One region of the Crossiella sp. NPDC003009 genome, then DNA from elsewhere that is predicted to be linked to it. Evidence: riboswitches for the same ligand, from Rfam matches in the RefSeq annotation. Region 1 holds a riboswitch; the other holds the start of a gene.
What was found. Region 1 has a riboswitch for thiamine pyrophosphate ahead of thiC (phosphomethylpyrimidine synthase ThiC). Riboswitches for the same ligand answer to the same signal wherever they lie in the genome.

Region 1 (3,353 bases):
CGTCCCGGTCTGGCTGCGCGGCGAGGAGCCCGACCAGCGGCTCTCGTTCCGGGATGAAGCCTGGGACCAGCCGGTGGCCTGGGTGGACGAGGACACCGTCGCGGTCCAGCGGATCGGCCAGGGTGACTGGATGATGATCGACGGGGTCGAGCTGTACGACGCCAGGACCGCCGCACGCGCCGGGATGTTCGCCGGTCCGGGCGGTCCGATGTGGGGCTTCGGCTCCGGCGCGGGGCGCGCGGATCGGGCTGGTCGAGGGGTTCCGGCCGCACGCGCACAACCCGGTGACCGGCGCGTTCGCCGAGCTCACCGACGGGGTGCTGCGCACACTGGCGAATATTCAGTCGACCCCCGCGAGACCATGACCTGGTGAAGTACGCGATCCGGCACACCCACCGGCGACTGGCGCCACTGCCGGACGGCTGGCTGACCATCAACGACGCCAACGACCACCTCATCCGGCTGAGCGAGTCCGGCGAGGCGGAGGTGGTCGCCGACTTCGTGTCCTGGGAGTACGCGACGGAGCCCGACGACTTCCGGGGCCGGACGCGGGGCTTCGGATTGCACACCTCGGCGGACGGCCGGTACGCGGCGGTGACCGACGACTACGGCTGGCACGGGTCGCTGGTCGACTTGGCGGCGGGGCACGAGGTGTTCGCGTTGCGCCGCGACGAGGGCTGGGACGTGTACACCGTGCCGTTCGGGGTGGCCTTCCTGCCGGGAGACGTGCTGGTCGCGCAGACCGACTGGAACCGGGTGGACGCCTTCGCGCTGCCCGGCGGTGAGCTGCTGACCGAGCGCGAGGTGCGCTCGAACTGGCCGGTCGGCGAACCGGAACCGGAGAACGGCCTCAGCTACTTCCACGGCGCCCTGCACGCCAGCCCGTCCGGGCGCTGGCTACTCGCCGACGGCTGGTTCTGGCACCCGGCCCCAGCCCCCTCGCTCATCGACGTGACGGCCTGGCTGGGCGGGGACACCCACGTGCCCGAGCGGATGCCCTACCTGGACACCGACGACTACGCCTGGGACATCCCGGTGGCCTGGCTCGACGACAACACGGTGGCGCTGCAACGGATCCACCACGAGGCGGACCGGGTGGTGGTCACCCACCTCTACGACGCGCCCAGCCGCGAGCTGGTCGGCAGCCTGACCGGTCTGGACGGGCCGATGTGGGCGCACCAGGGCAAGCTGCACGTCAGCGCGGCGGCGGGGCTGGAGACCTGGGATCCGGGCACTGGCGAACGGATCGGGCTGGTGGAGGGCATCCAGCCCACCGCGCACAACCCGGCGACCGGCGGGTTCGCCGAGCTGGCAGACGGAGTACTGCGCACATTTCACCCGGCGAGCGGTGTGGTCAGCACGCCGATCGCTCACTATGGTGCCTAGAGGGCCCGTGCGGCCCACCACCACAACACAACACGCGGGAGCTCGTACCGAAACGGGCTGAGAGGGCAGCTAGGTGTCGGCTTTTCGACCCTGGGGCTGTCGACCGCCTGAACCTGACCGGGTAATGCCGGCGTAGGGAGCTTTGCCATGACGGCACTTGCCGATCGGAACATCCGTCCGACCGTCACCACCGGCCCGATCCAGGGTTCGGCCAAGGTGTACGTCGAGGGGCCAGGTGGAGTCCAGGTGCCGTTCCGGCGCGTGGGGCTGACCAACGGCGAACACCTCGACGTGTACGACACCTCAGGGCCGTACACCGACACCGAGGCCACCATTGATGTCCACAGTGGACTGCCGAGGCTGCGCGCTGACTGGGTCGCCGCGCGCGAGCCGGTCAACGGCGCGGTGACCCAGCTCGCCTACGCCAAGGCGGGCATCATCACCCCGGAGATGCAGTACATCGCCGTGCGCGAGGGCGTCGATGTGGAACTGGTGCGCAGCGAGGTCGCCATCGGGCGGGCGGTCATCCCGCTCAACCGGTGCCACCCCGAGGCGGAGCCGATGATCATCGGGAAGAAGTTCCTGGTGAAGGTGAACGCGAACATCGGCAACTCGGCCGTGTCCTCCTCCATCGAGGACGAGGTCGAGAAGATGGTGTGGGCCACCCGCTGGGGCGCCGACACCGTGATGGACCTCTCCACCGGCAAGCGGATCCACGAGACCCGTGAGTGGATCATGCGCAACTCGCCGGTGCCGATCGGCACGGTGCCGATCTACCAGGCCCTGGAGAAGGTCAACGGCGATCCGGCCCAGCTGTCCTGGGAGGTCTACCGGGACACCGTGATCGAGCAGTGCGAGCAGGGCGTGGACTACATGACCGTGCACGCCGGCGTGCTGCTGCGATACGTGCCGCTGACCGCCAAGCGGGTCACCGGCATCGTCTCCCGCGGCGGTTCGATCATGGCCGCCTGGTGCCTGGCGCACCACAAGGAGAGCTTCCTCTACACGCACTTCGAGGAACTGTGCGAGATCCTGCGGGCCTACGACGTCACCTTCTCCCTCGGTGACGGCCTGCGGCCCGGCTCGATCGCCGACGCCAACGACGAGGCCCAGTTCGCCGAGCTGAAGACCCTCGGCGAGCTGACCCACATCGCGCGGGCGCACGACGTGCAGGTGATGATCGAGGGCCCCGGTCACGTGCCGATGCACAAGATCAAGGAGAACGTGCGGCTGGAGGAGGAGCTGTGCGGTGAGGCGCCGTTCTACACCCTCGGCCCGCTGGCCACCGACATCGCGCCCGCCTACGACCACATCACCTCGGCCATCGGCGCGGCGCAGATCGCCTGGCACGGCACCGCGATGCTCTGCTACGTCACGCCCAAGGAGCACCTCGGCCTGCCCAACCGGGACGACGTGAAGGTCGGCGTGATCACCTACAAGATCGCCGCCCACTCCGCGGACCTGGCCAAGGGCCATCCGAGGGCGCAGGAACGCGATGACGCGCTGTCCCAGGCGCGCTTCGAGTTCCGCTGGGTGGACCAGTTCAACCTGTCGCTGGACCCGGACACCGCGCGGGCCTACCACGACGAGACACTGCCCGCCGAACCCGCCAAGACCGCGCACTTCTGCTCGATGTGCGGGCCGAAGTTCTGCTCGATGAAGATCACGCAGGACGTGCGCAAGTACGCTGAGGAGCACGGACTGTCCTCAGTGGAGGCGATCGAGGCGGGTATGCAGGAGAAGTCGAGCGAGTTTTCCGAACAGGGCAACAAGGTCTACCTGCCAGTGGTGGACCGTTGACCCAGCACCACGCAGGAGCGCCGACCCCGCCCCGGACGCTGACCATCGCCGGTTCGGACTCCGGTGGCGGGGCCGGGCTCCAGGCCGACCTCCGCACCTTCCTCGGGTGCGGAGTGCACGGCATGACCGCGATCACCGCGATCACCGTGCAGAACTCGCTCGGCGTG
Region 2 (3,353 bases), on a different contig from region 1:
GGCGGAACCGGCGCTGCACTTCCTGAACCTGGCCCTGACCGGCTGGGCCGAGCTGCGGCTGCCGGTGTGGCGGGCGCGCACCCTGCGCGATGTGGGCGCGGTGCACGCGGCGGCGGGCACGGCGGCCGCGGCGCACCGGGCCTGGCGGGAGGCGCGGGAGATCTTCGACCGGCTGGGCATCAGGGAGGCGGCCGAGGCCGCCGACTGGCACCGGCGCTGGTCGTGTCCCTGCGTGAACTGACGATGTCCACTGTGGGGATCCCCAGTGTTCACCGGCCTTTTGCCCGTACCCGTGAGCCTTGGCGCTCGCAAGACTCCTGAGTGTCACCCGAACTGACGGGAGTTCACCGTGGAACGACGCAACTTCTTACGGGTCGCCGTGGTCGGCGCCGCGGCCGGGGCCTTCGGCGGAGCGGCCTGGCGGGACGCCTTCGCCGAGGGCGCCCAGCCCGGCCCCAGCCCCTACGGCGCGTTGTTGTCCGCCGACGCCAATGGGATCCAGCTGCCACAGGGGTTCACCAGCCGGGTCATCGCGCGCACCGGGCAGCAGGTGACCGGCACGAGCTACACCTGGCACCCGGCGCCGGACGGCGGGGCCTGTTTCGCCGACGGCAGCGGCTGGATCTACGTCTCCAACAGCGAGGTCTCCAGCACCGGCGGGGTGGGCGCGGTCAAGTTCGACAGCACCGGCAAGATCACCGGCGCTTACCGCACCCTGGCCAACACCAACGTCAACTGCGCGGGCGGCGCCACTCCCTGGAACACCTGGCTTTCCTGCGAGGAGGTGGACCGCGGCTACGTCTACGAGACCGACCCGTGGGGCGTCAAGGCCGCCATCCGCCGCCCGGCGATGGGCCGGTTCAAGCACGAGGCCTGCGCCACCGACGCCGACCACGGCTACATCTACCTCACCGAGGACGTCCCGGACGGCTGCTTCTACCGCTTCAAGCCCACCACCTGGGGCGACCTCTCCAGCGGCACCCTGGAAGTGCTCAAGGGCGGCAGCTCCCAGACCAGCGGCCCGGTGACCTGGGGCCGGGTCTCGGACCCCGCAGGCAGCACGACCGCCACCCGCAACCAGGTCAGCGGCGCGAAGCGGTTCAACGGCGGCGAGGGCTGCTACTACGCGGGCGGCACCTGCTGGTTCACCACCAAGGGTGACAACCGGGTCTGGGCCTACAACGCCGGCACCAGCTCGATCAGCCTGACCTACGACGACAACCTGGTCACCAGTGGCACCGCGCCGCTGACCGGGGTGGACAACGTCACCGGGACCAGCAGCGGGGACCTCTTCGTCGCCGAGGATGGCGGCAACATGGAGATCTGCATCATCACCAAGACCGGCGTGGTGGCCCCGTTCCTGCGGGTCAACGGGCACAGCGGTTCGGAGATCTGCGGCCCCGCGTTCAACCCGGCCGGCAACCGGCTCTACTTCTCCTCCCAGCGCGGCACCAGCGGGAGCAGCAGCGGCGGCATCACCTACGAGGTCACCGGCCCGTTCCGGGTCTAACCGGCACTGCGCCGTTCCGGGCCTAACCGGCGATCGCGTCGACCACGCCGTCGATCTCCTGGGCCATGGCCACGTCCAGGTCGGTGATCCCGCCCTTCGAATGGGTTGAGCAGCGGAAGGTCAGGGATCGCCAGCGGATGTCGATGTCCGGGTGGTGGTTGTCGTTCTCCGCGACCTCCGCCACCCGGTTCACCACCTGGATGGCCTGCGCGAAGCTGTCCAGCTCGACCGTGCGCACCAGCTCCGCGCCGACCGCGCGCCACTGGGGCAGGCGCACCAGGTCTTCTTTGATCTGGTCATCGTTCAGCAGTTCGGCCATGCCTCCATGGTGGTGGTGCGCGCCCGGGAGCGCGACCCGGCGTATGGTCACTCCAGATGCCACGGGAGTCCGGTGTTGCCGGGCTGAGAGGAGAGCGGTCAGCTCTCGACCGTCCGCACCTGATCCGGGTCATGCCGGTGTAGGGACTGCGTCAGGAGGAACTTTGCGTCGCACATCGGCCGCGTTCGCGCTGGTCACCAGCCTTGTCCTGCTCACGGGGTGTTCGCTGACCGGGCCGACGCCCGCGCCGCCCGGACAGACCAAGGTGGTGCTGCTCACGCACGAGTCCTTCGCGGTGGCCGAGGGGGTGTTCGCCGAGTTCAAGAAGCAGACCGGGGTCACCGTGGAGCAGCGGGCGCTGGGCGACGCCGGCGCGCTGACCAACCAGCTGGTGCTGACCAAGGCCAACCCGCTGGGCGACGTGGTCTTCGGCGTGGACTCCACCTTCGCCTCCAGGGCCATCGACAACGGCCTGCTGGAGCCCTACCAGAGCCCCGAGGCGGCCAAGGGCCCGCAGCGCTACGCGGTGGAGGGCTCGGGCGCGCTGTCCGCGGTCGACCTGGGCGATGTGTGCATGAACATCGACCTCGGCTACTTCGCGCAGCAGGGGCTGGCCGAGCCGAAGTCGCTGGACGACCTCGCCGATGCGAAGTACAAGGACCTGTTGGTGGTCTCCGACCCCGCGACCTCCTCGCCGGGACTGGCCTTCCTGCTCAACACGGTGGCCAAGCTCGGCGAGGACGGCTGGGCCGGGTACTGGAACCGGTTGAAGGACAACGGGGTCAAGGTGGTCAACGGCTGGGAGACCGCCTACAAGCAGGAGTTCTCGGTGGGCGGCAAGGGAAAGCGGCCGATCGTGCTCTCCTACGCCTCCTCGCCCGCGGCCGAGGTCGGTGAGGACGGCAAGCCGAAGACCAAGGCGCTGCTGGACACCTGCTACCGCCAGGTCGAGTACACCGGCGTGCTCAAGGGCGCCAAGCAGCCCGAGGCCGCGCGCAAGCTGGTCGACTTCCTGCTGGGCGAGAAGTTCCAGGCGCAGGTGGCCGAGCAGATGTTCGTCTACCCGGCCCGTGAGGGCGTCGCGCTGCCGCCGGTGTGGCAGCAGGTCGCGCCGCAGCCGCAGCAGGCGGCCACGCTGCCCGCGGCCAAGGTCGCCGAGGGCCGGGAGCGCTGGGTGGAGCAGTGGCGCAAGCTCGTTCAGGGCTGAGCAGGCTCGGCCTCGGGGCCGCGGCCGCTGTTCCGCTGGCCTTCCTGGCCGTCTTCTTCGCCTGGCCGGTGGCCGCGATCATCGGGCTCGGCCTCGGCCGCACCGGGGTGGCCAAGACGCTGGCCGACCCGTCCACCTGGAGCCTGGTCGCCTTCACCCTGGGCCAGGCCGCGGCGGCGACGCTGGTGGCGCTGCTGGCCGGGCTGCCGGTGGCCTACCTGCTGGCCCGCTGCGACGTGCGCGGCCGGGGGTTTGTCCGGCTGGCCATCACGGTGCCGTTCGTGCTGCCCACCGTGGTGGTGGGCCTGGCCTTCCGC

Region 2: linked by a shared signal. The riboswitch ahead of ACWDY5_RS17520 (thiamine ABC transporter substrate-binding protein) and the one ahead of thiC (phosphomethylpyrimidine synthase ThiC) in region 1 are both predicted to bind thiamine pyrophosphate.

What each region holds. Positions count from the first base shown of each region.
Region 1 covers NZ_JBSFUA010000008.1:248,797-252,149, reverse strand. Annotated here, with positions in the region: gene ACWDY5_RS12290 (hypothetical protein) at 1-373, shown strand, start outside; gene ACWDY5_RS12285 (hypothetical protein) at 370-1,386, shown strand; TPP riboswitch at 1,411-1,542, shown strand; gene thiC (phosphomethylpyrimidine synthase ThiC) at 1,534-3,186, shown strand; gene thiD (bifunctional hydroxymethylpyrimidine kinase/phosphomethylpyrimidine kinase) at 3,183-3,353, shown strand, end outside.
Region 2 covers NZ_JBSFUA010000013.1:164,326-167,678, reverse strand. Annotated here, with positions in the region: gene ACWDY5_RS17535 (BTAD domain-containing putative transcriptional regulator) at 1-241, shown strand, start outside; gene ACWDY5_RS17530 (alkaline phosphatase PhoX) at 350-1,510, shown strand; gene ACWDY5_RS17525 (4a-hydroxytetrahydrobiopterin dehydratase) at 1,533-1,829, opposite strand; TPP riboswitch at 1,881-1,993, shown strand; gene ACWDY5_RS17520 (thiamine ABC transporter substrate-binding protein) at 1,993-3,036, shown strand; gene ACWDY5_RS17515 (ABC transporter permease) at 3,012-3,353, shown strand, end outside.